DNA from 4 places in the Neobacillus sp. BP17 genome. Region 4 is predicted to be linked to each of the others. Evidence: riboswitches for the same ligand, from Rfam matches in the RefSeq annotation. Region 4 holds a riboswitch; each other region holds the start of a gene.
The links. A riboswitch is a leader RNA that binds a small molecule or an ion and turns the genes downstream of it on or off. The one in region 4 is predicted to bind thiamine pyrophosphate.
Positions count from the first base shown of each region.

Region 1: another riboswitch for thiamine pyrophosphate. It lies ahead of thiM (hydroxyethylthiazole kinase); the one in region 4 lies ahead of tenA (thiaminase II).
Region 2: another riboswitch for thiamine pyrophosphate. It lies ahead of AC4QJR_RS12560 (ABC transporter substrate-binding protein); the one in region 4 lies ahead of tenA (thiaminase II).
Region 3: another riboswitch for thiamine pyrophosphate. It lies ahead of thiC (phosphomethylpyrimidine synthase ThiC); the one in region 4 lies ahead of tenA (thiaminase II).

Region 1 is NZ_CM184198.1:2,398,999-2,407,332, reverse strand. It holds gene tenA (thiaminase II) at 1-606, opposite strand, end outside; gene AC4QJR_RS11565 (acetylornithine deacetylase) at 611-1,894, opposite strand; gene thiW (energy coupling factor transporter S component ThiW) at 1,913-2,425, opposite strand; gene thiE (thiamine phosphate synthase) at 2,429-3,082, opposite strand; gene thiD (bifunctional hydroxymethylpyrimidine kinase/phosphomethylpyrimidine kinase) at 3,079-3,897, opposite strand; gene thiM (hydroxyethylthiazole kinase) at 3,912-4,724, opposite strand; TPP riboswitch at 4,878-4,986, opposite strand; gene dcuS (DcuS/MalK family sensor histidine kinase) at 5,116-6,729, opposite strand; gene AC4QJR_RS11535 (response regulator) at 6,765-7,442, opposite strand; gene AC4QJR_RS11530 (dicarboxylate/amino acid:cation symporter) at 7,678-8,334, shown strand, end outside.
Region 2 is NZ_CM184198.1:2,587,799-2,596,132, reverse strand. It holds gene AC4QJR_RS12590 (spore germination protein) at 1-744, opposite strand, end outside; gene AC4QJR_RS12585 (spore germination protein) at 772-2,346, opposite strand; gene AC4QJR_RS12580 (TatD family hydrolase) at 2,866-3,633, opposite strand; gene AC4QJR_RS12575 (ABC transporter ATP-binding protein) at 3,630-4,370, opposite strand; gene AC4QJR_RS12570 (ABC transporter permease) at 4,367-5,134, opposite strand; gene AC4QJR_RS12565 (thiamine-binding protein) at 5,134-5,424, opposite strand; gene AC4QJR_RS12560 (ABC transporter substrate-binding protein) at 5,438-6,433, opposite strand; TPP riboswitch at 6,580-6,690, opposite strand; gene AC4QJR_RS12555 (hypothetical protein) at 6,893-7,348, opposite strand; gene AC4QJR_RS12550 (ATP-binding protein) at 7,604-8,334, opposite strand, start outside.
Region 3 is NZ_CM184198.1:3,462,895-3,471,228, forward strand. It holds gene thiC (phosphomethylpyrimidine synthase ThiC) at 1-1,667, opposite strand, end outside; TPP riboswitch at 1,813-1,927, opposite strand; gene AC4QJR_RS16700 (efflux RND transporter periplasmic adaptor subunit) at 2,049-3,329, opposite strand; gene AC4QJR_RS16705 (exo-beta-N-acetylmuramidase NamZ family protein) at 3,667-4,917, opposite strand; gene nagZ (beta-N-acetylhexosaminidase) at 5,015-7,087, opposite strand; partial or broken gene AC4QJR_RS16715 (serine hydrolase domain-containing protein) at 7,115-8,334, opposite strand, start outside.
Region 4 is NZ_CM184198.1:5,273,398-5,281,731, reverse strand. It holds gene AC4QJR_RS25745 (polysaccharide deacetylase family protein) at 1-2,055, opposite strand, end outside; gene AC4QJR_RS25740 (hypothetical protein) at 2,500-2,976, shown strand; TPP riboswitch at 3,097-3,200, shown strand; gene tenA (thiaminase II) at 3,311-3,994, shown strand; gene AC4QJR_RS25730 (ECF transporter S component) at 3,991-4,584, shown strand; gene AC4QJR_RS25725 (ABC transporter ATP-binding protein) at 4,562-6,133, shown strand; gene AC4QJR_RS25720 (energy-coupling factor transporter transmembrane component T family protein) at 6,130-6,867, shown strand; gene AC4QJR_RS25715 (VOC family protein) at 6,910-7,299, opposite strand; gene AC4QJR_RS25710 (bifunctional diguanylate cyclase/phosphohydrolase) at 7,398-8,334, opposite strand, start outside.

The sequences.
Region 1 (8,334 bases), 2.9 Mb from region 4:
CAGGAAATGTTCTTCTAAGATGGCTAACTCCCGCTCTGGTTTTCCCTCTGCCAACCGATCTAATACATCAATAAGCCAAGTTGCTAATGAACCAAACTCATCAGAAGAGTACATTTTCACCCAATCTCCATAGAGGTGATGATCGATAGCATCAGGATAGTTACTTGCTAGCACTTTGCTAATCTCCCAATAGCTCCACATACACGGCAAGAGAGCAGATACTAGTTCTGCTAGTGATCCAGTTTGAGCAACATTGAGCATATATCTGGTATAGGCTAAGTTGATTGGCGTTGGAGTGGTTTCCTCCAGCTGTTGAGCGGTAATCCCAAACCTCTCTGCATACTGCCGGTGCAAATCCATCTCTCCATGCAAGGTCTCATCCAATAGTTTCGCAAATGCCGCCATCGTCTCCACGTCTGTTGCTTTAACAGCCCCCAAAGCAAATAGCTTCGAATAATCGATTAAATACACATAATCCTGTTTCATATAGCGAATAAATGATTCAACCGGCAACTCCCCTGTGCCCATCCCGACAACAAATGGATGTTGATGGGTTTTGCCCCAAATTTCACTTACTTTTTCAAAAAGTCTTTGGGTAAATTTCATTCCCCTACTGCTCCTTTCTCGTGTTGCACCACTCAGCGATGAAAACGGCTAACACTTTTGTAAAAGCTAATAATTGGCTAACTTCAACTTTCTCATTCACGGCATGTGCCTCTTCTAATTTACCCGGTCCAAAAATGGCGGTTGGAATACCGGCACGTCCCAGCCAACCTGCATCTGTAACCGTGGTGGACATCCCAACCTCTGGCTTTGCCGATAATAATTTTTCAAAGGAGTTCGCTAATAGCTTCGTTCCTGGATGTTCAGTATCTATTTCTAATGAAGGGAAAATTTCGCCTCTGTCGACAATCATCGATTTTCCACCCCACACAAATTGCGGCGGATTGTCACGAAGCCAGGGGTCTGCAGCTGCAACTGCTCCAATATGCTCTTCGATTTCTTTAATGACCTCTTCAAAGTCTTCATCTGGGTAAAAATGAACAGTAACCCAAAGCGCACAGCGATCAGCCACAAATGCTGCATGGCGTCCACCTTCAATCACCGCGGGATTAATCGTATTGGTACCAGGAGGAAAGCCTTCATAGCTTTTGGTAATTGCCCAGTGACGTTCTAACTCTTGAAGTCCAGCAATTATCTTCATCATTTTCTCAATCGCGCTTGCCCCTTGAACGCCGCCACCAGCATGGATCATCTTCCTTCTGATTCCATCATGGTAGGTCTCGTTGCTTTGAATGGTAATCCATCCCGTAATTACGCCGCCCTGCCCTTGAATATGTAAATCACTGGTATCTACCACAACCGCATAGTCAGCGGTATAACCTCTTTCCATGCATGCCAGGGTACCTGCCTCCCCAACCTCTTCGCCAATAACAGATTGAAATTGAAGATTGCCTTGAAGTGAAATTCCCAGTTCTTTTAAAAGTTTAATCGCAATCAGTGATGCTGCAAGTCCGCCCTTCATATCAGCGACACCACGTCCATATATATGGCCATCTTTGCAGTATGCTGAAAATGGAGACTCCTTCCACGCTGTAGAATCCCCCACTTCAGCGACGTCCACGTGACCATTTACAATTAAACTATTAAATTGATCAGGGGATTCCCCTAGTAAAACACCTACGACATTAGGATCTCTCGGATAGACATCCCACTTATCAGTGTGAAATCCCAGATCTTCTAAATATCCTTTTATAAAATCCTGCACCTCATTCGTATTCCGCGCAGGAGGACTTTCCGTTGGGAAAGCAATGAGTGTCGACAACAATTCAATTAATTCCGCTTCTCTCGCTTCTACTTCTTGTGAGATTTTACCAAGCAGATCCTCTTTCATTTGTTCACGCCCTTATAGTTAATTCCTGATGGTTGTGTCATTTTCATTAACAATCAATACTTTCTTTCTTAAAAAAACAGTTAAAATAAGGAACCCTAGCAGCGCCCCTGCAAACGAGCTGAAAATAAATAAGGGAATAAATCCAAATAATGTTGCCTTTTGACCAAGGAAAAGAGTAGCTATAGGGTAAGAAAGCATGGCACCAAGGATTCCTGTCCCTATTACTTCACCAATAAAAGCTAGATATAGTTTTCTAGTTTTCCAGAATAATAGTGAGGCGAGCAAGGCTCCTACCATACTCCCCGGAAAGGCAAAAAGCGATCCTGTTCCCAACAAATTTCTAAGCAATGAAACACCAAAGGCCTGAGCGACAGCATAATAAGGTCCTAACAACACCGCTGATATGACATTCATAAAATGTTGAATAGGAAAGACCTTTGTAAAACCGATTGGAATATAGAATAGGTTACTTGTAAGTGTTCCAATCGCAATCATCATGGCCGTCAACGTCAATTTGCGAGTCTTATTCACGGATTAGACCACCCCTTTAAACATCACACTATTTCTTAATGCTTTCGCAGCTTCCAAAGGGGATTCTGCCTGACTTATAGCCGTAATTACAGAAACTCCATCTGCCCCCGCATCAATCACGGACCGAGCATTTTGGATTGTAATCCCGCCGATGCCAACAATCGGCATTTCACAACCCTCATTTCTTAGCTTTTCAATCAGTGTCGTCCCTCGTGATGGCTTGGCATCCGCTTTTGTCCTTGTCGGAAACACAGGGCCAATTCCAAAATAATCTGCTCCTTCTTGGATCGCTGCCATGGCTTCTTCTGTCGTATGGACGGATACCCCAAGAATTTTGTTCGCACCGATTTTCTCTCGTACCATTTTTACCGATTCATCTTCTTGCCCGATATGAACACCATCTGCATCAATCTCCACAGCCAAGTCGATATCATCATTCACAATGAAAGGAATTTGATGGTTTCTGCAAAGAGTTTGGAGTTCTTTTGCCAGTGCATATTTTTCAGAACCAGTTCGTGCACTTTCCCCTTTTTCACGAAATTGAAAAAGCGTAATCCCACCTGATATTGCCTCCTTTAATACTTCAGCGGGTTCTTTCAAACAGTTGTTGCTGCCCATTATAAAATAAACACGTAACGCCTCTCTCAAATCAATCATGTCACGGGTAGCTCCTTTACAAGGTTTCTTTTTCCATACGCCCAATGGTTCGTAGGTCCATGTCCTTGACCAATCTCCAATTGATCTTCAATCGCAGCTTGAATAAAATCTTTCGCTGTCAAAACGGCTTCATAAACAGTCGCACCCTTAGCAAGTTCTGCGGTAATTACTGCCGAAAAAGTACAACCTGTACCATGTGTGTTCTTTGTATCAATTCGAGGACTTGTAAAGGTGTAATATTCCTTCCCATCAAACAATAAATCAGTCGACTCGGATTGGTTTTCATCGTGACCGCCTTTAATCACAACGTGTTTCACACCTAAATCATGGAGTCTTCTAGCGGCCTCCTGTTTATCCTCTAAGGTCAGAATAGTCATCCCCGTTAGGACTTCTGCCTCCGGGATATTCGGTGTAATTACTTTGGAAACTGGCAACAAGCTTTTTTTCATGGCAGAAATAGCTTCCATTTGCAGCAGTGATGCGCCACCTTTGGCAATCATAACTGGATCAACCACTACATTCTCCCAACCAAAAATCTTGATTTGAGCGGCAACCGCCTCGATGATTTCAGCATTGAAAAGCATTCCTGTTTTCACGGCATCGGCACCAATATCCGAGCCGATAGCTTCGATTTGCTTGACCACTGCCTCTCTCGACATTGGATAAACTCCGTGAACTCCTAATGTATTTTGGGCTGTTACTGCTGTTAACGCCGACATTCCAAATACATCTAATTCCTGAAATGTCTTTATGTCGGCTTGTATTCCTGCCCCGCCGCCACTATCTGAACCTGCAATTGTTAATGCTTTTTTCATTTAAATTACCCCACTTAATTAACTTTTTTGAAAGAACTATAAAGATTGATATCCTCATTTGAAACAAGTGATAATTGGTTTAAGAATTCGATTTGGAAACTTCCTGTTCCCTTTTCAGCTGTTTTCGCAGCTGCCTTTTCAGCGGCAACCTCATAGGATGTTAAAGCTCCCACGGAAGCTATAAGCAGGTCCTTCTCCACTCCTGCAAACGCCCCAATCACTGAGGTTAACAAGCACCCCATACCGGTCACTTTTGTCATGATTGGGTGGCCGTTGTTAACAAGATAGCTAGTCTCGCCATCTGAAACGACATCCACTTTTCCTGTGATGATGACCACACAATTCCAAGTTTCTGCTGCTTTGATCGCAAGGCTCACGATATCCTCATTCGCTGATGACCCCGCATCAACACCTTTAATTTCCCACTTTTCACCCAGGACATTTGCAATTTCAGCCGCGTTTCCCCGAATCGCTGAAACATTGACTTCCCTCATGATTCGTTGCGCAGTTTCGGTTCGGTACGTGGTAGCCCCAGCACCAACCGGATCAAAGATGACCGGTACATTGGATTCATTGGCTGCTTTTCCGGCAATAATCATCGAATCCACCGTTTGTGGGTTTAAGGTACCAATATTCAAAACCAGTGCACTAGCAATCTTAGCCATTTCCGCCACTTCTTCAGCAGCATACGCCATCACAGGCGAAGCGCCTAAAGCGAGCAGCCCATTCGCGGTAAAATTCGTTACCACGACATTAGTGATATTATGTACAAGCGGGTTTACCTCTCTTACTTTTTCCAACGTTTCATATAAATTAATTTTTTCCATTGTAATCTCTCCATTTCTTTTTATAAAATAGGCTGTGTTTGGCACTCTGTTGATTGGAGTGCCTGGAACGGAAATCAACTGACAAGTTAAACACAACCAAAAAATAAAAAAACCAGGTCCATTAATGGACCTGGTTAGTAAGTCAGAGAAAAAACATTCACTTGGCTACTTTCCTACGCTGGTATTACCCAGATCAGGTCCAAAGGGTTAAAAACATAGCGTTTTCTCTCAGCCTGATAACAGGGCACCCCTAGTAGATCGATTAGTTTATTAAATTAAGTACATAATAACGCTATGAAACTAGAATGTAAAGAAAATAGTTACATACGATTGGTAGTTTACATAATATAATTATTTTTTGCATTTTTATAATCAGGTTAACATAATATTGTTACTGTTTACTGTTATATGGGAACGTAACAATAAAAGCAGTCCCTTTCCCTTTTTGAGAATGAATTTCTAACTGTCCTGCTAATTTTTCCAAGCTTCGCTGTACTAAAAATAAACCAATTCCTCGATTTTCTCCCTTAGTTGAAAATCCTTTCACACATAAGCTATTTATAATTTCCTCATCGATACCTTGTCCTGTATCATGAACCTCCAACACAAGGATATTTTCATAATAATCAAACCTTACCGTTACTTTTTTAAGCGGCTGGTCCGCGACCGCATCCAGTGCATTATCAATTAAATTTCCAAGAATCGTGACCACTTCATGTGTTGTTTCCTGCCTGTGCGGTTCTGGTAACAATCCTTCTCCATCAATGATCATTTCACAGCCTTTTTCCCTTGCAAAGCTAAGTTTTCCTAAAATAAACCCTGCTAATACAGGATCTTTAAAACGACTGACGACAAATTCTACCTCAGACTGCTGGTGATTCACAATTTTGGTAATGTACGTCGAAACCATTTGATAGTCCTTCATATGGACCAAACCTGAAATTACATGCAGTTTGTTCATGAATTCATGTGATTGGGTTCTAAGTGCCTCTGCATATAACTTGACTCCGGTCAATTGTTCTGCTAACTCCTTGATTTCAGTTTTTTCTCGAAAGGTGGCAATTGCTCCAACAATCTTTCCCTTCACGATTACTGGGACACGGTTGGTTAGAATGGTAATATGATTGATTTCCTGCTCTTGATCTAATTGTGCTTCCCCAGTCCCTAGGACGGTGGAAAGTTTGGTATTTGGCATGTATTCGTCCACTCTTTTCCCTAAAAAAGGACCTTCAATACCGGCCATATGGAGGAGCCTAACCCCTTCATTATTAACGAGGGTGGTTATCCCATCTTGATCAACCGCCAGCGTCCCTTCCTTGGTTGATTCCAGCATCGCACTTCGTTCTTCCAACAGTTTGGCTATTTCACTAGGCTCCATGCCAAACAGAATCGATTTAATTTTTCTTGCCAAAAACAGAGCTCCTAGGATGCCAACTAAAACACCCACACCGACCCCAATCAAAATGATTCTTCTACTCTGTTCGATGGCCAGATTTACTTTTTCTAACGAGATCCCAACGGCAACGGCCCCTATTTGTTTATTTTTCTCATCAAATACAGGGACGAACGAGCGTAATGATAATCCTAATGTTCCTTCGGCAGTCGAAATATGCTCTCTCCCTTTTAATACCGGGCCTTCATCTCCACCGACAAAATGCTGGCCTAATAGATTCCGATTAGGATGTGATTTTCTTATTCCATTCATGTCCATGACGACGATGAATTCAACATGGGTGGACCGTTTGATATCATTCGCATATGTTTGGATGTCCTTCTCAGCTTTTTTATTCTGTAACCCATTTATCACAAGGGACGATTGGGCAACAATCCGCGCAATATCCGTGGCTTTCTCAGCTTGCCCTTTCTTTGTTTCTTGTGAAATTCTGTTAGTGATTAATATCTCGGTAACAAACAATGCCATCACAACTACAATGCAAACTAGCAGGGTAATCGTCGTCTGTAAACGGAGTTTTGGTTTTCCAATCCTGATGTTCCAGTCCAACATGCTCCCTCCCATTTCACAAACATCGTATTTTATATTTACACTCCATATCGGTTGACTGGTCTTCCCACACCCCCGTAATGGATATGTATCTTTACTTTTCCTTCTTTTTCTAAATAATCAAGATATCTTCGTGCTGTTACCCGAGCCATACCAATGCCTTCAGCTACCTCCTCAGCAGAGACGGGTTCCTTCTCTTGCGAAAGAAAGTCGGTAATTTTTGTTAAAGTGTTCATATTTAATCCCTTTGGCAGGTTGTCTCTTTCACATTCTTCTTTTTGATCAATGAATAAGATGTGATCCAGTTCCTCTTGTGAAAGGGCCTTCTTTTCCGCTAATTTCATACGATAAGTTTTATAGTTATCTAGTGATTTTTTTATGCGCTCAAAGGTAAATGGTTTCATTATATAATCGAACGCACCTTGTTGAAGAACTCCATGGATGGTTTCCATATCGCTGGCCGCTGTTATGGCAATTACATCAATGGAGTAGAGCTCTGAACGAAGTTCTCTTAGCATCTCCAATCCACCCATATATGGCATATAAATATCGATAATGGCAAGGTTGGGCCGGAGCTCTTTGATTAATCTCAGACCCTCAATACCGTTTGCAGCAACGCCGATTATCGAAAATCCCTCCACCCGATCAATAAATTGGCGGTGTACTTCCCGAACCATCGGGTCATCTTCTATTAATATTACCTTTAACGGAAACATCCCCTGCTCCCCCTTAAAGAACTCTCATTTATATTCTTATCATGGCCTATTTTATCAAAATAGTAAATTAATCGATGATATTTTTTCGTTGTTTTATTATGTAATTTTTATAACAAAAGGAACAATAAGACCAATATGACCAAAATCTTACGATTATCTGAATTTTCATTTATTCTGTCAATAGGTAGACTGAAAGCGTTAACAGTTCTAATTAAACAAAGGGGTGTACGGGAAAATGAGAATTAATTTTAAGAATTTGACCGTCCAAGTATTATTGGGGATTGTACTTGGAATTGTGATTGGATTTCTGTTTCCAAAATTCGGTACAGAATTAAAAGTTTTGGCAGATATCTTTATCAAATTAATTAAGATGGTAATTGCTCCGATTGTATTTTTAACGATTGTCATCGGTATTGGTAACATGGGGGATTTAAAAAAGGTTGGACGGATTGGAGGAAAAGCACTCCTTTACTTTGAGATTGTTACTACCTTTGCGCTTGCAATCGGATTATTACTCGTCAATATCATTAAACCTGGATCTGGATTTAACACAGACTCCGTAAAAGGCGGAGACATTTCACAATTTACTGAGCAGGCAAAGGAGTCCAGTCATGGATTTATGGAGTTTATTTTAGGAATTATTCCTGATAATTTTGTTGGGGCGATGGCAAAAGGTGATCTGCTCCCCATTTTATTCTTTGCGGTCCTGTTCGGAATTGCCCTTGCTTCATTAGGACAAAAAGGGAAACCAGTCGTTGCTCTGTTTGAACAATTTACTGAAATATTTTTTAAGATTGTTAATATGGTAATGAAATTTTCACCCATCGCCGCCTCTGGTGCAATGGCCTATACAATCGGTAATTTTGGGCTAGGCTCTTTAGTCTCACTAGGT
Region 2 (8,334 bases), 2.7 Mb from region 4:
GACCACACCATCGACGGAAAACGCTCCAATTACCATAATGACGGTTATTAAATAAAAGACTAAGGGTATAGCTATTCCGACTACAACAGCTTTTACTGCTTTATGCGGCTGCTTCATAAATGCCGGAAGGAACAACATGATTTCAAAACCTGTAAACGAGAGAGCCGTTGTCTTTACCCCTTTTAACACTGGTATGACCCCCAATCCTAATACTGGACGGAGGTTATCCAGCTCAAATATTCCGAAACTCAAAAAGGCAACTAGCAAAAAAAGAATGACCGTAATAGGGAATATAATTTCAAACAGACGGGCAATCGGATTGATTCCTCCAATGATCAAAAAGAGACCTACCCAAATAAATGACATGGTGGTTGCCCAATTAGGGGTGCCTTCCAGTAAATAAAAGCCTGTTACTTCCACCATTGAACGAACTTGAAACCCAGAAGTTATTAATAAATAACAAACAATAATGAGACTGAGCAGCCCACCTACCCATTTCCCTACGATTTCTCGACTATATTGATAAAAGCTTTTTTCGGGAAACTGTTGGCTTAATTTCACAATGATCACCCCTGCAATCATCGCGATTAGACCGCCTAAAATAACGGAAATCCAAACATCCGGTGTTTTTACCTTATCCACAGATGTCCTGGGCAGAGTGAGGATCCCTGTTCCGAGGATAAAATTGATGACGACAACAGCTGCTTGCGGAGTGGTTATTCGGTCTTTCGGGCTGAGAATCATCTAGGGTTCACTTCCTTTCTAGGTAGGCTATCTTTTACGAACTTGATTTTTTGTCTGCATCATCTTCGGACGAAGTTTCATCATCTGAAGTGGCATGCGAACCATAAAATCTTTCCAGTCACTTAGTCGATAAGGTACAGCAGGACTTGCATAAGGTACGCCAAAACTCTTCAGTTTCACCAAATGACTGCAAAGTAAGAGGAAAAACAGTATGACTCCGAACAATCCAAACAATGCAGCAAAAAACATGGCTACAAAGCGAAGAATACGCAATGGGATCCCTGCATTATAACTCGGAATGGCAAAGGAAGAAATGGCGGTTATTGAAACTACAATAACCATAATATTACTAACAATACCTGCTTGTACGGCTGCTTCACCGATGATCAGTCCGCCAACAATCCCCATCGCTGGGCCAATGGCTTTAGGTAAGCGCAACCCAGCCTCCCGTAAAATTTCGATGGCTACTTCCATAAGGAGTGCTTCTATTAATGCAGGAAAGGGCACACCTTCCCTAGTTTCTATGATTGAAATGGCTAACTCGGTTGGGATCAATCCCTGATGAAACGAGATAAAAGAAATATACAATGAAGGTGCAAACAACGCAACAATGGCTGCTCCAAAACGCAATAGACGGAAGATAGTGCCGGGAATCCATCGTTCATAATAATCTTCCGGCGATTGCAATAGCATACTGAATGTAACTGGAACGATCAAAGCGAAAGGCGTTCCATCTAACAAGATTGCTACTCGTCCTTCCATCAATCCGCTGATTACACGATCGGGACGCTCTGTACTTTGTACTTGAGGAAAGGGACTGAGGTAATTATCTTCGATCAGTTGCTCTACATAGCCTGATTCCGGTACATGATCAATATCGATTTTCTGAATTCTTTTCTTTACCTCTTCAACTAACTCCGGATCAGCAATCTCTTTCATATAGGCGATGACCAATTCTTTTTTTGCGTTTTTACCTACTTGGAATTTTATTAATGATAAGTTCACGTTTTCACCATGGCTTCTCAAAAGGGCGGTATTATCTGTTAAACTTTCAGTGAAACCAACTCGTGGACCTCTGACCAATGCTTCTGATGCCGGCTCTTCAATATTCCGTTTGTTTGCTTTGGTTGTACCAAGTATGAACACATCTGATAATCCATCAATCAATAGGGCGGTTGAACCTGTCAATACTTTTGGTATCAACTCTTTTATATGATGGGCTTCTTTTACATCACTAATGGAAAGAATTTGATTTTTTATAAACTCTTTTGAAATGGTTCCTTTCACATAAGATGGTTCCTGTTTAAATTCGTCGAAAAAATCAATCATCAATGATTTCATAATATGTTTGTCGATGAGATCTTTATCGGAAAGTCCTTCCACAAAAATGATGGCCGCCCGAATACCCGTGCGCCCGATATTAAACTCTCGAATGTGCATATCTGAATTATGACTGATTTCTTGCCTAATAAGGTCCAAATCCAAGGTGAAATCGCCCGTAAAATAACCTGTTAAATTTTCATAAGGCTTATATTCTTCCTTATTTTCACTTTCAATTGCATGTTTTTTTGTTTTTCTGGTCTTTGATCTCCACATTCTCATCACTCTTCCTTTGAAGTACTGATCCAACTAAAAAATCTCGAGATAGAACATGGGATGAAAAACGCAATAAATACTTGCATAAAAACAATCCAGTCTAGAAGATAGGAAACAATATTTTTCCACATATTTATCAACTAATGTCCCCTGCCTACAGCTAGCACAAGGACCATCTTCTGTAAAATATTGTTATCTTATTTATAATAAATTCATCATTTTTCTGATAGCATTATTATTACCTTATATAAGGAAATTAATCGGAATCTACCTGAAACAGATATCCTTCCCTTGTATTAAAATAGCAGCTCTTGTGGTTTTTTTAATAGGATTCGTTTCGTATACCCCTGATTATTATACGAAACCTAGAATAAAAGTTTAATTCACAAGTAATTGATGAGAATTTAAAAAAGAGCCAACCGATAACTAAAACACATTTCTATGTATCACAGATCTTTATGAATCACTTGGTTTTCTGTTCATTATTTCCAAATAAAGAAAGCTGCCAATGTTTGATCGGCAGCTTCAAGTTGTTATGTGGTAAAACCCTTTTGTGTTTTGATGTAAGACATCTGAAACTTCCTCAGCGGAAAGCTTTTTGAGCAGAGCGATTTTCCTTATGGATTCCTCGATCATATTCGGATGGGTCACTTTCCCCGCAAATGGACCTTCAAATGGCCAAGGACCATCGGTTTCAACCATCATAAGCTCGAGAGGATAGACGCTGACAAGCTGCTGGATTTCTTGTTCATACACCACATCCGGGGTAATAGAAATATGATAGCCGTTTCGTATCATACGGTCTATTGTTTTCTGATCCCCTTTAAACCAATGAAAATGCGCTTTGGAAACAGAATATTTTTCGAGAAGGTCACAAACGAGAGGTGCATCATCGTAAACAGCATGAAGAACAATCGGTTTGTCCCATATTTTCGCCTTCCTGATAAACACTTCCAATACTTCAAGATAAGGAGCAATTGAAATCCCCTGCTCTTGCCTTAAGTAGTATGGCAGACCCACCTCTCCTACAGCAATCATTTCGTCACAGTGGTCGTCCATCCAATTGAGCAGCCCGTTCAGCTCGTTTTCAGAAGGCAATGATTGTTCGGGATGGTAGCCAAAAGCAGGTTTTACCTTTTGATATTTTTGTGATAGTAAAAGGTTTCTTTTACTGGAATCCAAATGAAACGATACAGAAATCAAGGCCTCGATTTGGGCAGAATCCAATACCATCCGTTTGATTTCCTCATCCTGATAGTGATCCAAATGGATATGAGCGTCGATCATCTTCATTTGACTTCACCTACTAATTGGTAATATATATCCCTTTTGCATTGAATAAAGCTTTCATCCAGCAGAATCCCTTCGTGCCGCGGCCTATCAAAAGGAACCTCTATATTTGAAACGACCGTTGCTTGCTTACCAGACAGCATCATCACTCGATCGGATAGATACAGTGCTTCCTCAATATTGTGAGTAATAAAAAGAATCGTCCGTCGATGCGATTCCCACATGTCCATTAACCATTTCTGCATTTCAAACCGGGTTAGCTCATCTAAAGCGGAAAAAGGTTCATCAAGACAGATCACCTCTTGCGGGCTCAATAAGGCACGGATAAAAGCAGCTCGCTGCTTCATTCCTCCAGACAGCATGTGAGGATAGGCGTTTTCATAATCTGAGAGTCCGGCAATCGCCAGCATTTCTCGTGCTGCTTTTACGTCTTTTTTACCATGAAGCTCTTGGCCAAGAAGGACATTTTCAAGAATTGTCCTCCACGGGAAAAGAGAAGAAGTCTGAGGCATATAGCTAATAAAACCACGCTTGCCATTAATGCACTGGCCGTCTAATAGGATCTCCCCTTCATCTGGCGAAAGAATTCCTCCAATTAAATTGAAAATGGTGCTTTTTCCACTGCCTGAAGGACCAATAATAGAAACAAATTCATCTTTATTAATGGAAAAATCAAGGTCTTTCAGTACTTCATTTTGCCGGAAACGTTTCGAAACGTGTTGAAAACGAAGATAGCTCATTTTTTCTTATCCCCTTTCGGCTGCCAGCGAACCACTCTTTGTTCTATAAAAACGATGAAAAAGAAAAAAAAGAGGCTTAAGAACATGATCGTAAAAATGGCAACGAATACCCGATCCGTTCGAAAAGACGACGAGGCGAATGTCATAAAGACACCAATCCCTTGCTTGGCACCAAGCCATTCAGAAATAACGGCACCCATTACACTATACGTGGCAGAAACCTTAAAGCCTGAAAAAATCGAGGGCAGTGATGACGGCAGCTCCAATTTCCAAAAAAGCTGTGTTTTGGTTGCACCTGCCATTTTCATATAATGCTTCAACTCGGAAGGGGTTTGGCTAAATCCATCCAAAGCAGCGACTGTAATCGGAAAGAAACAAACAAGCGTGATGACAATCATTTTGGGCAATAATCCAAACCCAAACCAAATGACCAACAGTGGAGCCAGAACGATAATGGGAACATTTTGCGATAAAATCAACAATGGATAGAAAGAATCCCTTAAAACAGGCACCAGATGGAATAAAATAGCGACCGCCAGTCCAATGAATGCTCCAACGACAAATCCAAATAGTGAAATTTTAACCGTTGAAAACACATCAGGATAAAAATCACGCCAACCGGCAATGGCCTCAATGAAAATCTTTGATGGCGGCGGAAGAAGCCATTCCGGCACTTCTGCTATTTTAACAACAATCTCCCAAATGACAAACAAAAGGAGGAGAACCAAAATCGGTCTCCACCCTTTTCCAAGATTCTTCTTCATCATCGATATTTCTCCGTTAAGTCATCCATGGCAATGCCAGATGGCTGATAAAGGATTTTCACTTGAGAAATGACATTTTTGCTTCCCATTTCAATCATTCGTTCATTCATTTTTGAAATCACCGTAAATAATTCGTGGAGTTCGCCTTCCATGGTTGTTTCTAACGGGTGTACCTCATATTTCACACCAGATTCAGCAATGACTTTAATCGCTTCATCGACGTATGGAATGACGTCTTCTCCATCCTTTGTTTTCGGGATGATTTGAATGCTGATTAATGAATTCGCCATATTTTTCTACCCCCTACTGTTTTGGTAAAAATTCATTTGTAAATGCTTTTTTCGCATCTAATTTCTTATCTAGAAGTTTATTCTCATACATCCATTGGGCATAATTTTCCCAAATCTCTTGCTTTTGAATTCCCCATTCCTTTGCATCATCCTGATATTTCGGAGACAACCATTCTTGACTCTTCTTTACCAGCTTTGGATCTAAATCCGGTGCTGCTTTAATCAGGATATCTGCAGCTTGATCAGGGTTTTTAATGGCAAATTCATACCCCTTGGCAGCGGCATTTACGAATGCCTTAACCGTTTCTGGGTTCTCTTCAATCATCTTTTCGTTTGTTTCTAAAACAGGTGTATAGTAGTCCAGTTTGTCAGAGTAATCTGTTAAGTAAACCATATTAATTTTTTCATTACGAAGCTCTGCTTCTACACCAGTCCACCCATAGTAAATCCAAGCGAAATCGATGTCTCGTTTCACAGCCGTAAAAAAGTCGGTATCCCCCATGTTCACGATTTTCACCTTATTGGCATCAGCGTTTTCCTTTTTCATTAGAGAAGTGATGACAGATTTTTCGACTGGCGATCCCCATCCACCGTATGTTTTTCCTTCAAAATCCTTCGGAGATTGAATCTGTTTGCCAGCTGGTGAAGCGAATCCTGATGTATTGTGCTGAATCACTGCAGCGATCGATACGAGCGGTACCCCTTGTATCCGTGCCTGGGTAATCGCTTCTTGGTAACCTACACCAAACTGCGCCTTGCCAGAAGCGACTAGTTGGTCAGCACCAGTCTCACCCGGCATGATAATATCCACATCCAAGCCTTCTTTTTTAAAGAATCCTTTTTCTTTTGCTACATATAATCCAGTATGATTGGTATTTGGCGTCCAATCCAGTACAACCGAGACCTTTTTAAGCGGCTGTTTTTTTTCTTTTGTGTTTTCTGTTTCTTTTTTGCTGCTGCATCCAGTCACTAGAAGGACTGAAAGGAGTAGTACTAGCCATTTCTTCATGTTGTATCCCTCCATATGTAAAATAAAATCTAAAGTGAAACAAATGAAATAGAGCGAAACCTTAGTGTTGGTTAGAAGGCAAAAACTTGCTTAAACAAAATAAAGCACTCAGGCAAAGAACCTGAGTGCATATCAGCAAACAATTAATTGTTTAAGAATATGTTCCCTCCGCCGGTATCAACCAGATCAGGTTCCAAGGGTCATAAGTCTCACGGACTAAATCTCAACCGGCAACACCGGTTCCCCCACATTTCATCGTATTTCAGTTATTATTTTACTATTATATCAGTCAAGGCAGTCAATGCCAACTTATTTAATGTATTTTGCTTCTTTACAGCTGCCTTCCCTTTCCCGTATACATATGAACCTACTTCAATTTGGCAATGGCCTGTATCCAATCCTTACAACTAATACAAAAAAGATGCCCCATTCCAATGGAACATCTTTTTCTATTGAACCTTATCCTATTTGCTCCTCTGTCCCTGTTTCTTCAGAAGTCACATCCTCAATGGAAACAAACTCCTCCGACATTGGACGAAGTTTCTTGGATCCTACTAAGAAATAGTAGACAATCGCCACACCAAAAATCGTCAGAATCACACCTGCCAAAGGCAGCTCCACTCCAAACAATGGAATCGCTGCTAAAACACCGGACCAGCCATGACTAAAAGCCATATCATTAAATATATTGGATGATTGAACATGAGGTAAACCGGCCACGTAATAAATTGAGAGACCGATTAGTGCCAATACCGTTGCCACTAACTCAATGATAGCGGCACCTTTTACACCGATGAGGTTGACCAAAATAAATAAAATAAACATTCCGACCGTTGCATAAATGGCATTAATACTTGGGATTAAGAAATCGATATCCGAGCCAACAGAAACCGCAATCGCTGGAGGGGCAAACACGAATTCCAGTAAACAGCTAAACCAGTTATAAAGCCCAAATTGTTTAATATTACAACCACAAATTAGAAATGACTAATTTCTAGCCAAAAGCAAGAACAAAAAAGCACACGTTATTTCCTATACTCCACTCTAAAGAGGGGTTGCCGCTGCAACCCCAATTTTAATTTCTTATATCTAATATTTTAATAGGAAATACTTATTAACGAATTCTAACCTTGCGAAATCCATCAACTACAATCATAGCTATCGTTTTCATCAATCGTTAAATTTATACTCTCCATGTAGTTTGTCAGTTTTAATGGCGATTATATTTTTACAATTATGGAGAGGGAACCGAATGGTAAACGTGGTTCCTTTTCCTTTTTGGCTCTGGACGGTGATTTTTCCATGAAGCGAGTCAATAATGCGATAGCTCACCATGAGTCCTATGCCGGTTCCTTTTTCTTTCAGGGAATAAAATGGTTGTCCAAGACGTTTCACTTCGTCTTCATTCATCCCCACTCCCTCATCTTGGATTTGGATCATCACGTGCTGTGACTCCTGTTTCACGCAAATGGAAACCGCACCACCTTGAGGCATCGCTTCGATGCTATTTTTGATGATATTGAGGAAGGCTTGTTTCATTTTTGGGGGATGACCCAATATTGCACACTTTTGCTCCGGAAGTCGGACGTCTATGCTTACTTTTCGTTCTAAAGCATAGGAGTAGAGAATCTTGACGACTGTTTGTATTTTTTTGCAAACATCGACGGACTCTTTCGTATCCGCTTCTGGCTTGGCAAGCGAAAGATATTCAGTAATGACGTCATTCGTTCGATCCACTTCTTCTATACAAATTTGAACATACCTTTTATACGTATCTGAAATTGGCGATTCTAGAAGTAACTGGAGAAATCCTCGATTGGTCTGCATGGGATTTCGAACTTCATGAGCAAAGGAACTGGCCAATTCTCCGAGTATCTTATATTTTTCCGCCTGTTGAGCTT
Region 3 (8,334 bases), 1.8 Mb from region 4:
GAGATTCTCATGCTACAAAATTTTGGTCCACACATTGAACAGAAATGAGCTGTTTTTGCACCTTCCGCAGGTAAAGTTTCATCATGATATTCTATCGCTCGTTCAGGATCTAAAGATAAATTAAACTGATCTCTCCAACGGAATTCAAAACGAGCTTTTGATAAGGCATCATCTCTTTTTTGTGCTCCTGGATGTCCTTTTGCCAAATCAGCAGCATGGGCGGCAATTTTATAAGTAATAACCCCTACACGAACATCCTCTCTATTCGGTAAACCTAAATGTTCTTTAGGCGTTACATAACAAAGCATGGCTGTCCCATACCAACCAATCATGGCAGCTCCAATAGCAGATGTAATGTGATCATAACCAGGAGCAATATCAGTTGTAAGAGGTCCAAGTGTGTAGAATGGCGCTTCCTGACACACTTCTAGTTGTTTATCCATATTTTCTTTAATTAGGTGCATCGGTACGTGCCCTGGTCCTTCAATCATCACCTGTACATCATGCTCCCAAGCAATTTTTGTTAGCTCTCCAAGAGTCTCTAATTCTGCAAACTGCGCTTCATCATTCGCATCTGCAATAGACCCAGGACGTAAACCATCCCCTAAAGAGAATGCAACATCATAAGATTTCATTATTTCGCAGATTTCTTCAAAGTGAGTATATAAAAAGCTTTCTTTATGGTGGTGTAAACACCATTGTGCCATGATTGAACCACCGCGGGATACAATACCTGTTAACCGTTTTGCCGTTAGTGGAACATATCGTAAAAGAACACCAGCGTGAATTGTGAAGTAATCAACACCTTGCTCCGCTTGTTCAATCAAGGTATCACGGTAAACCTCCCATGTAAGATCTTCAGCAACACCATTTACTTTTTCAAGTGCTTGATAAATGGGGACGGTGCCGACAGGAACAGCTGAGTTTCGAATAATCCATTCTCTTGTTTTATGAATGTTTTTACCTGTTGATAGGTCCATAATATTATCAGCACCCCAGCGTGTCGCCCATGTCATTTTTTCAACCTCTTGTTCGATGGATGATGAAACAGCAGAGTTACCGATATTCGCGTTAATTTTAACATGAAAATTACGTCCTATTATCATAGGTTCTGACTCTGGATGATTGATATTAGAAGGAATAATCGCTCGACCCTTTGCAACTTCATCACGCACAAATTCAGGTTTCATATTTTCCCTTATTGCGATGAATTCCATTTCAGGAGTAATAATTCCCTTTTTTGCATAGTGAAGCTGTGTAACATTTTTTCCTTTTTTTGCACGTAATGGTTTGCGCTTCAAACCCGGAAACACGTTATGATTGGCACGAGGATCTTTTTCATCCTTATACCCATTATCTACAGGCTTAATTTCTCGACCTTCATATTCTTCAACATCTGCTCGTTCATGGATCCATGTGCTTCGAATGGCAGGAAGGCCTTTTGAAATATCAACAGAATAATTCTGATCCGTATAAGGACCGCTTGTATCATACACGCGAATAGGAAGGTTTTCCTCTTCACCAAACGTTCCCGTAGTAGGGCTTAACTCAATTTCACGCATTGGTACTTTAATGTCGGATCTCGAGCCTGTTACATATACTTTTTTACTTCCTGGAAAACTAGACATGATGGAAATATTTTGTTCGTTTAATGCAGTCGTTGACATAATAAATCTCTCCTTTTTTTTTTGAATATAAAGGACGAGATACAGAACATAACAAGTAAATAAGCGTATAAAAGTACATCAAAAAGCCGGGACCATAAATGGTTGGACCCGGCTAAAATGTATGCAGAAGTATAGTTGCATTGAAGATTGTCTATTCTAACTTCCCCACGCTGGTATGATCCAGATCAGGTCCCAAGAGTCAAGAAACTTCAGCGTGTTTCTTTCTCAGCCCAACTTATTGGACACCCCTAGTTATTTATATTCAATTAAGCTACATTATATATGAGTATCGGTTAAAATGAAATACATAATATTAATTATAGTAATATAGTCGTGTTTCGATATTATGTTTAGGATGAACCATAATTTACCTGTAAAATACTAATCAAAAAGAGATGTACCAAGGCGAACAATCCAGGATGGGTTTTCTTCTATTTTGTCTTCTTCCTTTAAACCCTTAAGTATGGCAACCCATTTGCCTCCTTTTTGACCAGTTTCTACCTTTTGTTTCTGAATCTTTCCTTTTTTTTGTACATATACATAGGTGGATTTTCCAAAGCCCATGATGCTCGTTTCAGGAACTGCTAGCAACTGCTTTGACTGCACTACTACGTCTAGCATGGTATTGTAGCCAGGATATAGGCCCTTTTGTGAATCTAGACTTGCTTTAAAGGAATAGTATGGATTAGTTTCTTGTTGTATATCTTTATTCTTATTTGCATTTGTTTTATATGTAGGATAATCACTAACCTCCGAAATTTTTCCTTTCCATTTCTTATTGGCTACTACATTAGAAGTTACTGTAATAGATTGGCCTGATGTAATTTTTGCTTTTTCGGCTTCTGTTAGCTTTCCTTCAATTTGAAACGGATCATTTGAAGCGATTTGCATGATTGCTAGTTGCTGATTTTCTTTTGCTCGAAAACCTTGACCTACATTTTGGTTCAGGTTTGATATTACACCAGCAGTGTTGCTGATGACAGTTAATGTTTCGAGCTCAGATTTTAGCTTTTCAGCCTGCAACGTATATTTTTCTACATTTAGATCTGCTGCACGGAGCTCAGCTTTTACTTTATTTAGTTCAGCTTGAATTGACTGGATCGTGATAGCTTTAGTATCTATGTTAGCTGTATCAACTGCATCAGTGGTATTGGTTGTATCAGTTGTATCTGTTGTATCAGTTGTATCTGTTGTAGTGGTTGTAGAGGTTGACTCAGCTTCTCGTATATCCTGCTCTAATGAAGTGATTTGCTCTTTCATCTGAGTAACACTTGTTTCTGCTAGGTTTTTATTTACTTCTGCTTGTCCTAGCTCAGCCGCGACTGTTGATCCTTCATAAGAAAAGAGCTTTTGTCCTTTTGTAACAGTTTCCCCTTCTTTCACAAAAATTTCCTGTATAGATCCTTTTGTTACATTTAAATAAATCGTTTCAGCATGACTTTGTACAACACGACCTGACACTGTTTTTGTTTTAGTAAATATTTTTTCTGTTGGTTTTATTAACACTAACGGCTTAGATTTACTTTTTTTAACTTCTATAACAGCTATGCTTAACATAACAGAAATGAATAAAAGAACAAGGACCCCAAGTAAAATCCATTTCTTCTGACGCGAGGTACGTACTTGTTCATTTTCTACACCAATTCCTTTTGCTGTTTCCATAACCCTACCCCTTACGTAATAGATATATAGCGAATATTGCAATAAAGTGTTGAACCCAACTACTAATATCTATTGTCCATTTTTTTAAAGAAAGGTTCAAGGAGTAATTTACTTTTTTTGTCCCGTGAACTTCTCTTGTAATTAATGTACTTGCGATATAATTTAGGTTCTTGTCAGTAATTCCCCCACTAGGCAGAATAATAAAATGGTTTCGTCAATCACTGGAAGATCGTAATAGTTTTTTTACTAGTTTAGTCCATAATATAATTTGATTTTTTCTTAAAGGATAAATCGTATTAAAAAGAGGCCTCCTAAAAAGAAGGCCCACTCACACCTATTAATATAATAAATACTTCTCACGAACCCCGTTAAATTCATCTAAACCCGCCTGCCATGCAGCTTTTATTTCTTCAATAGATTTGCCAGCTTCAATATCAGCACGGATCGAACCATTACCGACAAGGTTATCAAAGAAGGAGATTCCTGCTGCATTCGGTGCTCTAAATTGGAAATCGTTTGGATACATATCATGGATTGTTTTTACGATATACAATCCTGTTTCAAACGGCTTATAGGCATTTCGGTCTGTGACATGAATTTGAATTCCATGGCTTAAAACATTCGCATGCTTCGAGAAGGTCGGTATAAATGAAGCCGCTCGGAATGTGACACCAGGTAATTTGTAAGAGTTTAACTTGGCAGCCAAATTGTCGCTATTAATGAACGGTGCTCCAATCAATTCAAATGGCTTTGTTGTTCCTCTTCCCTCGGAAACATTGGTTCCTTCAATGAGGGCAGCCCCTGGGTAGACAACCGCAGTTTCCAGGGTTGGCATGTTTGGCGATGGAAGGATCCATTCTAATGGTGTCTCATCGTAATATATGTTTCGTTTCCAACCCTCCATTTCCACTACCGTTAAATCGGCTCCAATACCAAATTCGCTATTGAAAAGCTTGGCTAATTCCCCGACGGTCATCCCGTGGCGAACAGGAATCGGATATTCACCGATGAACGAAGAGTACTTATCCTCGAGCACAGGTCCTTCGACTTTTGTCCCGCTGATTGGATTCGGACGGTCAAGAACGATAATTGGAATATTGTTCTCTTTTGCTGCTTCCATCGCTAGTGCCATGGTGTAAATATAGGTGTAATAACGTGTCCCCACATCTTGGATATCAAATAACAATACATCGACATTGCTTAGCATTTCAGGTGTTGGCTTTTTTGTCTTCCCATAAAGGCTGTAAACTGGAAGTCCTGTTTTTTCATCCGTATATTGTTCAACATATTGACCAGCTTGTGCACTTCCACGGACACCATGCTCAGGACCATAAAGAGCAGTTAAATTTACATTGTTGTTATTGTATAGTAAATCTACGATACTAGTAACGCTTTGATCAACCGCCGTCGGATTGGTGATTAAGCCGACGCGCTTATCCTTTATCAAATCAATCTTATCCTGCAACAAAACCTCAACGCCCAAACGGAATTTTTCATTCTTCTTCTCTTTTGCGTTCTTTGCAACAGCTGCTGAAACGGTCGAAAGTAGTAGAACGAGAGCCAATAAACCTATAAGCCCCTTTTTCAAAAGTACCCCTCCTCTTTTGATCTATCAAAGTTTAAGGATAAAGCCCTACCCCTATTTGAAGCAGTCACAACTAAATTCCCCTCTATCTCTCCCCTACTTAGTATCCTAACCCGTGACCAAATCCATATAAAACACTGCCATCATGGTTGTAAATCGTAACTGGCAGCTTTCCTGTCGGATTATTTTTACCAAAAATTGTACTTGCTGTTGCTTCAAAGCTCGTTGGTCTAAAGCCAAATTGAACAAGATAGGCATCTACATTCGTATAGGACATAACGTCATATGGATTTCTAGCCCCAACAGCAATGACAGGTACACCAGTCTCGATGAGTTGTCTTATCATCACCATTTGACTAGCGTCGTTGGCTCTGCCTCCAACACTTGAGGTGTAGGTTCCAGCAATGATGTATTTTGCATCCTTCACTTGTGCTAATTGAGTAGCATCAAGTGATTCTGAAGCATTGATATAAATTGCGCCAGGATGGTATTTTTGGACCTCAGCTGCAAGGAGATTCATAGAGAAAGTCGCCCCACCAACCACAACAATCTTATCTTCAGGAGAAACATTAAGTGGAAGTATATCATTATTTTTTACAAGCGTAATTGATTTTTCTGCTGCTTCTTTTTCAACTGCTTTATGTTCAGGTGAACCTACTACTTGAATAGCCTTCGCAACCTTTTCATCAAGACTCCTTTCCATTTCCGCCTTAACAATGCTTCTATTTAATTTCAGGGTTAATATCCGCTCTACTGACTGCTCAAGTCTATCTTCTGAGATATCGCCAGCGTTGACTGAATCATAAAGTCCATTTGCCACTGCTTGGATTCCCACTGGCATTAATAGGACATCTGCACCTGCTTTTACAGCACGGATAGCTGCATCAACGGATCCAAAATGATCGGCAATCGCACCCATATTCATCGCATCAGTTACGATAACACCTTTAAAGCCCATTTCTTCGCGCATTAGACCCGTTAATATCTTGTGGGAAAGAGTACCTGGTACAGAGACTTCTGTTCCGTCCTTTTTTGAAATTGCTTTTGTATCATCAATTTTTGGGAACGTTACGTGTGCTGACATAATCGCATCAATACCAGCATCCATTGCCTGCTGGAAAGGATATAATTCTACTTTCTTCAATCGATCAAGATCATGTGGTACCGATGGAAGTCCTACATGTGAATCAACCGCAGTATCTCCATGACCTGGAAAATGCTTAGCAGTGGCCGCAGTGCCCGTTTCATGAAGTCCTTTAATATAAGCATTTCCCAACTTTGAAACTAACTCAGGGTCTTCACCAAAAGAACGAACACCGATAACAGGATTATCAGGATTATTGTTTACATCCAACACTGGTCCAAAATTCATGTTAATCCCAAGTGCGTTTAGCTCTTCACCTATTGTCCTGCCGACTTTTTCAGCTAGCTCTTCAGATTTAGTCGCACCCAATGCCATATTGCCTGGCATATCGGTACCAGTTTGCAGACGTGTAACGATTCCACCTTCCTGGTCAATGGAAATCAACAGTCCATACTTTTCCGCTGCTTCTTGATAAGCATCCACCAGTTTGGTCGTCTGTTCAGCTGTCACCGTATTTTCACGGAATAAAATCACACCACCAAGATGATAATCCTTTACAAGCTTTGCAATTTCGTCGTTCATTACCGTGACATTTTTGCCATTCCAATTTCTAAAGTCAGGCATTAGCATTTGTCCGACTTTTTCTTCCATTGTCATGTGATCGATGGCATTGCCGATAAGGTCATAACGTGCGCCTTTTTCTTTTTCAACAAGGATTTTGTCTTGATTTCCCTTGAATTGAATTGAAATTCTGTCGGTATTGCTGCCATCGCTGACAGAGATAAACGTTGTACCATTGTGACCGGATAAAGTTACTTCTCCAGCTTCAGATATAGAGGCAACATTCTTATTTGAAGACTTCCATTTTAAGTTCTCAGAGACCAGCATAAAGTGGCCATCCTCATAAACATGAAGTGCGTTTAAATCAAGTTTGTTATTCTTTACTTCCCTTGTAACCTGTGGAACATTGAGATCAATCACTAAATCCGCGATTCCTGAAGCTGCTGTTGCTCCTGAAAACGGAATCCCTGTCAACACGAGTGCAAATGCTAGAAACGAGGTCATAAATGTCTTTAAAAATTTTCGCATGTTTCTCCTCCTCAAGTTATTCTTTTTTTAATAGTCCCTTAGCTCCCATTCATTTTTTGCAAAAGAAAGAGTAGCTCCTGAATCAAGTTTTGGATTCTGAATATACCAGCCGCGGGAATTTGTAGAACCATCGGTTTGATATAAAAACCGTAATTTCGTCGAATCACTAGGTATATCCAATTCTTTCTTTTCCCAGCCATTGCTTGTGCCTGTTAACTGAGCAAGCTGGTGCCAACTGCCATCTCTATAAATCTCTACGGATCCGATATCCCATACATTCTCAATCATGTGCCATGTGGAGAACGTGAGTGTGGTATCCTTGGATAATTGAAGATCAGTTTAGATTACTCGGTTTAACTTGTCGCCGTACCCTGCAAACCAAGCATCACTCTTACCAGGAATCGAGACAGGAATCGAATCAGCTACATTTCTAGCAAATAAGCGACGGGTTTGATTCATTGACCCCATATTTCTTGACGGATGGACACGGTTGGTCAGTAAGATCGCTACGGTTTTATTGTTCGGGCTTACTACAATCGAAGTTCCTGTATACCCCGTATGGCCAAAAGAGTAGGTACCTTCTGATAAAGCATCCATATACCAGCCCTGGCCTAGCTCCCAGCCAAGGCCATGGTCATTCCCAGGGAATGCGGCGTTCTGATTTTGCAGCAGCAACTGTACCGTTTCCGGCTTCAGGATTCTTTTGCCACCGTACTTGCCTTCATTAATAAAAATATGGGCAAGCTTAGCGAGATCATTTGCTGTTGAGAACACACCCGCATGTCCGGCAACCCCATCCAATGACCAAGCATTCTCATCATGAACTTCTCCCCAGACGAGACCACGATTTGGTGTTGACTGGTATTCAGTCGCAGCAATGCGATTTTTCAAAGAAGCCGGCGGATTGTACATCGTATCCTTCATCCCTAAAGGTTCTGTGATGTGCTCCCAGACAAATTCATCCTGGCGCTGGCCGGACAGGTGTTCAACTAACATTCCTAACGTGATCATATTTAAATCACTGTATTCGTAAGTCGTACCGGGTGCATTTTTCAAAGTTTGGTTTAATACCAACTTCAGCCTATCTTCTCTTGAATTCCCTTTTGAATATAGAGGAATCCAGGAGACAAAACCGGATGTGTGGGTTAACAACTGTTGAATCGTTACGTTTTCTTTCCCGTTTGCAGCAAATTCTGGAATATGTTTTGCCACCGGATCATCAAGATTGAATAATCCTTTTTCAAAAA
Region 4 (8,334 bases):
AATTTCTTGATACAACCGCTGATTAGCATTGAGTTCCCTTTTTGTTTGTTCCGGTGTGATCGATGCAATATTCGGATGGGTAAAGGTATGGTTGCCAATTTCATGGCCCTCTTCATACATCTTTTTCACCAATTGTGGATGCTGCATCGCGTTCTCACCAAGGATAAAAAAGGTGGCTTTGATATGGTCCCTTTTCAAAATGTCTAATATTTGTGGAGTATAGGTTGGATCTGGACCGTCATCAAAGGAAAGGACGATTTCCTTACTTTTCGGTTTTCCATACCGTTCTACAACAATTGGTTGCGGCAATTTAACATACGATTCGGTTTGAATCATCCCTTGTGCATCCAAGTGAATTGTTCTGTTCCCCTGTTCTGTTTGAGAAGCAATTTTTAAAACTTCACCCGCACCTGTAAAGTGAACAGGATTAGGGCTGACCAAGGCTTTAAGGGCATTGGTTGGATCGTTTATTTCCTTTGGTTTATTCAGATAATTCCAGATGGAAGGATCTTCAGAACCGAGGCGCCAAACCGCGATACCTTTTGAACCATGATCGATTGATAATTTCATCTGATTATAAAAAGTAGCCCCATCTAAAAACCAAACGGTATGATTTTTCCCGTTTAATTTGTAGCGTAAATAGGGGTTGCTTGTTTGTTTATTCCACTGGATTTGAAGGTTGGTTCCTATTCCTAAATCCATGATATCGCCGAAGGCAACTGTTTTGGCGGGCTGACCGGAGTTTTCCTCCCAGTCGTATCCGAAGCTGCCCAAACTCACAATCAATTTTTCCGATGGAATTTGGAGCTGGTTTAAATTCTCTTCAACCCAATCCTTTGGTGCCACAGGTCCAGGTTTACTCATCGAATGGTGCTGGTCATATAACATGACAATCATTCGATCCACATTTGCTGATAGAGCAGCGTAGTTAAAACTATCATTGTCCGGCGGAACATCTAGTGTAACCATAAGACCATGTTGATGAAAGGCATTATTAACTTTGCCGATAAATCGCGTGAAGTGATTTTTATCATTGGGCTGAATGTCTTCAAAGTCGATATTGATTCCGTCAAAGTCATTTGTTCTCACATAGTCCAGCATCTTATTTATAAATAGATCTTCCGCACCAGGAGTGGTAAATAAACGGTGCAGTACTTCGCCATCCCATTTATTATTAGTGAAATTATTTACTAAGGGGAGAACCTTTATCTTATGTGCTTTGGCCTGATCAACAATCGACTTGTCTGTGCGGGTTTCTAGGGTAAGGCCATGTGTAAGTTGCAGCCATCCCGGTACTAATGTGGTAATCGAATCAATATTCTTTTTAAAAGAAGTGCGGCTGTTTTTGTCCCAATCGACGTAAAAACCATAAACTTCTTGTTTTTGATTCACTTCCCCGATTTCTTTTTGACTAGCAAGGGAAGGCGTTGTTTTTTGAACCTGAGCAGCGAGTTGTTCTTCACTAAAACTTATATTAATTGGTTCAATCCCGCTCTTTGCTGCGCTGTTATCGAGTTGCAGTGCTGGAAACTCTGGGTTGTTATTCAGGCTTTCGATAAAAATCGTCGACACTAAAATCATTAAAGCGGCAAAGCCTGCACCCATTCGTTTGATAATCGACCAGCGTCTTTTGGCAGGATCAAGAAAAACATGGTCTTGATTCCGCTCTCTCTTTTTCAACCCTAAATTGTAAAACCAATGGAAGAAAAAATAGCAAACAAGACCAATCAGGCCGCCTAGGATTGCAGGGGCAATCGATTGTGAAAGTTGTATTTTCGATTTTAAGGTTGAAATGAACCAGGTATCTTCTAATCTACTTAAATCCAGGATGGGTAGATGATTCATTTTTGGAATGAAAATAGGTATCAACGTTCCCAGGAATAAGGCGATGATATTTAGACGTAACAAAAGTGAAAGAACTACTAATAGCGGTATTCTTATATTATCTAAAGGCAAAAACCCTAAGAAAAAACCAAGTGTGCTTGCCACCGCTCCGGCATTTCCGGTGACAGGAGCAAATAGTGACCTAACCAGCCACCTAAACATTCGATTCACATAGATTCCTCCTCTAGGTGTAGTGTTGTTCTATATTAATAGATTTATATTTTACATAATGTCCAGCAGATAGCGGGCCAGATTTTTCGACAGAAAATGACCATATTCAAAGACTTAGATAGTAAAGTGGAGATTTTGGGGGTAGGAAGAAAAAAGTTCTTATTCTTTTTAAATGGTAATAGAGGGTAGAGGGAATATTTTGGTTAGTTACCAAGATAACATCTATTCCTGCGCTTAGAACCTATTTTTAGATACTTATGACCTATTTTCAGAGACTTATGACCTATTTTTTGAACCTTATAACATATTTCCGGACGCTTATGACATGTTTTACGAGACTTACGACATTTACTGGTAAATAATTGGAAGTTAGAGTGGTGGAGAGGTATGTTTTTTACTAAAAATGGAAATTTTATATATATTGATGCCTAAGGAGTTAACTAAATGGTCGGGATTATTATAGCAGTGATCTTATTTAATCTCATTGCAATCAAAGTAAAAAAACGTTTAACCAGAAGTGAGATGCTGCAGATTTGGTTATTTACAACCTTATTCCAACTGATGTTTGATGTATTTATCAGTTTGAAATACCAGGGGTACTGGTACTTCACTAAGGGTGTGGATTGGCAGGCCTTGCTTGTGTATTTATGTTTAGTCCCACCTGTGAATCTTATCTTTTTAAATGTCTATCCTTTAAAAAGACCATTATGGAAACAATTGTCCTTTTTTTTAGCTTGGAATGTAGGAATTGTGATCTATGAGGTTTTAACCTTATTACCAGAGCCTTGGGGTTATTTCCATTATGGTTGGTGGAGCTTGTATCACTCCATCATGATCAATCCTTTTCTCCTCCTCATCTTATTAGGGTTCTATAAATTAGTTCGTCGATTAGAACATAAGGCTGTGGTTAAGCAAGTATAGTGGGGGAAAAGGAGAAGGCGTCTCCTTGTTCTATAGGACGTTTGGTCTATTTTTATCCTTTAGCTGTTAACTGATTGACAACATTAACCAGCGGGTGTAGAGTGAATATTAAATTTATAGGAAGACCACTAGGGGAGCCGTTTGGCGGCTGAGACAAGAATAATCTTGGACCCTTTGAACCTGATCTAGTTCATACTAGCGTAGGAAAGTGGAGTCTGTGTATGGATAAATACTATTATTCTGCCGCTCCATTTTTGGAGCGGTTTTTTCGTGTTCGAACCGTTAGCCGTTCCATTTAGTGTCTTCCCATAAAACAAATAAGGGGGAGAAATATATGAGTTTTTCAGCAGAACTAAGAAGAGAAGCTAATCCGATTTTTGAGGCAATTTTTGAACATCCTTTTGTCAGGGGGATCGCTGATGGGGAGTTACAAAAAGAACAATTGGTTCATTATGTGAAACAGGACTTTGAATATTTGAATTCCTTTATTCGCATCTATGGAATCGCAGTTTCTAAGTGTGAGAATCGTGAAGAAATGGATATGTTTAATCAGCAGATTTCATTTATATTAAACAGTGAAATCCATCCACATAATAACTTTTGTCAAGTAGCTGGTGTTCCCTACGAGATATTACAGGGATATCCGTTAGCCCCCTCAGCCCTTCATTACACGCGTCATATGCTTACGGTTGCGCATGAAGGAACATTAGGGGAAATTTTAGCGGTATTGCTGCCATGTCCATGGACGTATTGGGAAATTGGGAAAAGATTATTAACGGAAGTGAATCCAGATCGCTCCCATCCTTTTTATGATTGGATTCATTTTTATGGAAACCGGACCGATTCGATTACGACAAAATTCTGTGCCCGGATCGATGAGTGGGCTAAGACCGCAACGGAGAAAGAAAAGGAAAAAATGAAGGAACATTTCCTCATCAGTTGTCAGTTGGAATATATGTTCTGGGATATGGCTTATAAACTAGAAGAATGGCCTGTGAAAATGGAGGTCGTGAAATGAAGACGTGGAAGATGAAAGAAGTTGTTCTTGCTGTGATTCTAGCGGTGGCCTGTGGAGTGATTTATTTAGGATGGTCGACGCTGTGGATTCCGATTTCAGCCATTGTCGGGCCGGTGGGCGCGGGTTTTATGTTTGGCATTTGGGTGATTGCCAGTCCAATCGTCGCGTATATTATCAGAAAACCGGGAGCGGCATTTATTGCAGAGGTAGCAGCGGCTGCCGTCGAGTTATTAACAGGAAGTCATTTTGGTCTGTCGGCCCTGTTAGTAGGTGTTTTTCAAGGGATTGGTTCAGAAATTGCCTTCGCCCTATTCGGATATAAACGGTATAACCTCTTTACTTTAATGCTATCAGGTGCTTTTGCAGCGATTGGCAGTATGATTTATAACTTAATCGCCAACGGTTTCGGTTATTACACACTGGAAGTCTTTTTGATGACACTAGGAATTCATGTCATCAGCGGTATGATTCTTGGTGGTGGATTAGCGAAGGTCGTTGTCGATTCACTCGCAAAAACAGGGGTGTTAGAGCAATATGAGTTGATGAAGGAAAAAAGAAAAAAGGACAATGTCAATGTTTCTGGGTTGTAAGGATCTTTCGATTCGTTTTTATAACCGCTCTGAAAAAATATTCAATCATATTACCTTGTCCATCCATCAAGGGGAGAAGGTATTAATCCTTGGACCTAGTGGGAGTGGAAAATCTACATTGATTTCTGCTCTTGCTGGGATTATCCCTGAGCATTTGGACGCAGAGGTCAGCGGTGAAGTATGCATCCGGAAATCTGCTGGAGTGATGTTTCAAGATCCTGATTCCCAGTTTTGCATGCTGCGTGTCGATGAAGAAATTGCCTTTAGTCTGGAAAACCGTTCGATTCCTCGTAACGAAATGGATCAAATGATCTCGGATTTGATGGAAAAAGTAGGGCTGATGGTAGATAAGAAAACACCGATTGAAAAGCTGTCAGGCGGGATGAAACAACGATTGGCGTTAGCGTGTTTGCTTGCATTAGAACCAGACGTCCTCTTCTTTGATGAACCAACCGCTCAACTCGACCCTGCTGGCCGGAATGAGATCTTTGGTTTATTGAGACATTTAGCCGAAAAAACCAACCATACGATGGTCTTTGTCGAACATGTCCTTGACGGCTGCATCGAATGGATGGACCGAGTCATTATCCTTGATGAGCATGGAAAGATTATTGGGGATGGGGAACCAAAAGAGATGCTGCTCCAATTTAATCAACAAATGAAAGATGCGGGGATTTGGCGTCCTAAGTTGTTTCCTCATAAATGGGAGGAGATCGTTCAAGATCCCTCGCACCCTCTATCTATCAAACTTAAAAATGGAGTAAAAACGAAACCGCTCGTACAAGGCGATTGTTTACTCCGCACCGAACATGTTGAAATTGGCTATGGGAAGAAGACCGTCATCAGTGATATAGAGGTGAAAATCCATAGAGGGGAATGGATTTCCATTGTCGGAGAAAATGGGAGTGGGAAAAGCACCTTTTTAAAAAGTCTGATCCGGTTGGAGCCGATTCAAAAAGGGAGAATTTACTTTCAAGGTGAGGAACTAAAAAAATGGACAGACCGAGAATTATTTGAGCAGGCAGGCTTTGTTTTCCAAAATCCAGAACATCAATTCATTACCGATACGGTTTTTGACGAAGTGGCTTTTGGCGGCCGCCAGCGAAATTGGCCGGAAGAGCAGGTTCGCTCGAAAACCAATCGATTGTTAGAGGAGTTTGGATTGGCACCGTACCAGGATGCACACCCTTTTACCCTGAGTCTAGGACAAAAACGGCGGTTAAGTGTGGCGACGATGTTATTGTTCGATCAAGCTTTGCTATTGCTTGATGAACCAACCTTTGGTCAGGATGAAAAAACAGCGAGAGAGCTTATTAAACGTCTCAAAGAGAGACAGGAACAGGGAACAACCATTGTGATGGTAACCCATGATATGGATGTGGTCGATCGTTTTTCTGATCAAGTCCTTCTATTCAATAAGGGACGAGTATCCTATCAAGGAACGCCCTATGGTTTATTTTCAGATCCAAGTAATTATTGTGAAAGTGCGTTGATTCCACCACTCCATTACCAGTTGATGCATGCAAGAAGGGAGGGTGTTTTGGTATGAAGGCGAATGATTCATTCCTAGCTGCACTCAATCCTGCTTGTAAGTTGTTCGCTCATTTGATCGTGATGTTTCTTTTAATGGCCATCTCCAATCCAACGGTGACTTTTTTGATTTGGTTTCTTGCGCTATTGATTGGCATTTTTTTAGGCGGATGGAGAATGACGTATCTTGTCAAAAGGCTTTTGCCTTATTTAGGTTTTTTCATTCTTGTATTTTGGATGATAGCTGCTTTTGGAGAAGGAGAAGAAACGATTTGGAAAGGGGCCTGGTTCCATATTACGGTGGAGAGTGTAAATCATGGCTTAACCATCGCCTTACGGATGTTAGCGTTTGTCACGTATGGTTTATTATTCACCTCCACCACCGACATCACGTTGTTCATCATGAGTTTAATTCATCAATGTAAACTTTCACCTAAATGGGCGTATGGACTATTAGCGGGGTTCCGCTTTATCCCGTTGTTCCAATCGGAACTAAACCAAATGAAGACAGCTCATAAAGTGAGAGGTTACCGGCAAAGAAATAATTGGAAAGCGTTTATGAGGTATGCTTTGCCACTGTTTACGCAGGGCATAAGAAAATCAGAACGAATAGCGATTGCCATGGAGGCGCGTGGGTTTACAGGTACAAGGGACAGAACCTATTATCAAACAACTAAACTAGCAGTGAAAGATTTCGGCTATCTGCTTTCGTTGTTCTTCGTTGTAGCAGGGATTATGATTTTTATGGAATAAAATAAGAAGGGAGAAGTTCGGGCACTTCTCCTTTTGGCTTACCTACAGGTCTGCTTGGTCAACGTTTAGTTCAATGAGGTTCCCATCGGGGTCTGCACAGAAGATTTGGGCAAAGCCACTCATGCTCTTGGGTTTCTCGAGTAATTCAACACCCTTATCTTTCAACCAATTCACTGTGGCATTGTAATCCTTTACTCTTAGGGCAAAATGACCTTCACGGCTGCTTAGGCGCTTATCTTGGCGAAGGGTTTGGGAGGCAGGATCGACGATGAGATGGAGCTGTTGTCCTTCGATATCATACCAAGCACCAGGGAAATCAAAATTCGGGCGCTGGATTTCTTTTAAACAGAGGATATTGCTATAAAAATGCTTGGCCTTTTCTAAATTGGTCACGGATAGGCTCACGTGGTGGAGGCATTCATATTGAATCATGGCGGATTACTCCTTCATAAATTTTATTCCATCATACCACAAGGGGTTGGACGGATTAAGATAAAAACCAGGCATACAGCCTGGCTTAGGTCCATTTCTTAATTCTCGATACTTGCGGCAACCTCTTTCTGCTGTTCATCCCATGAGTTATCGAATTCCGTAATCATTGCAATGAATGGTTCGATAAATTGGGGGTCAAACTGTTTGCCAGAGCAGCGGCGCAACTCGGCGATTGCTTCTTGAAAGGTTTTTGTTTTTTGATAGGGCCGCTCTGTTGTCATGGCATCAAAGGAATCGATCACGCAGAGAATTCTTGCTAGTTTTGGGATCGATTTTCCGATTAGCCCATATGGGTAGCCGTTTCCATCAAAACGTTCGTGATGGAGTTCAACGAGTGGAATCAAATCTTCTAATTTTTTATTGGTTGAAATGATATCTTTTCCATAGGTAACGTGTTTTTTCATGGTTTCCCATTCTTGAGAGTCGAGACTGCCTTTTTTATTTAATATTTCACGCGGAATTTCAATTTTTCCAATGTCATGGATAAGCGCTCCGAGAATCAGTGTTTTGCGTTCATCCACGCTTAGATTCAGTACTCGTGAGAAGTCGACCGCATATTGGTAGACGCGCTTGCTATGGCGATAGGTATAAACATCCTTGGAAAGAAAGATTTTTAATTGATATTCTGCTTCCTCTAGCTCTTTTTCAAGCGAAAGAGAGCGTTGTACGGAATATTCTGAATGTCCATTGTAAATTTGGACTAGATTTTTTCCTTGGTTTTTCGCTGCATACATAGCTTGGTCTGCTTTGTTGAGAAGTTCAGAAATGCTGTAGGTTTCTTTTTCACATTCTGCAATCCCCGATGAAAAGGACAAGCAGCCGTAGGGAAGACCTTCCACCCCTTTATAGTAGGTGTCATTTACTTTCTTCCGCAATTCATTCATGAACGAATATGCAGTCTTTCGATTGGTATTTGGCATGATAATCGAAAACTCTTCACCGCCGTATCGGGCAACGATATAGTGTGCCGCGTCG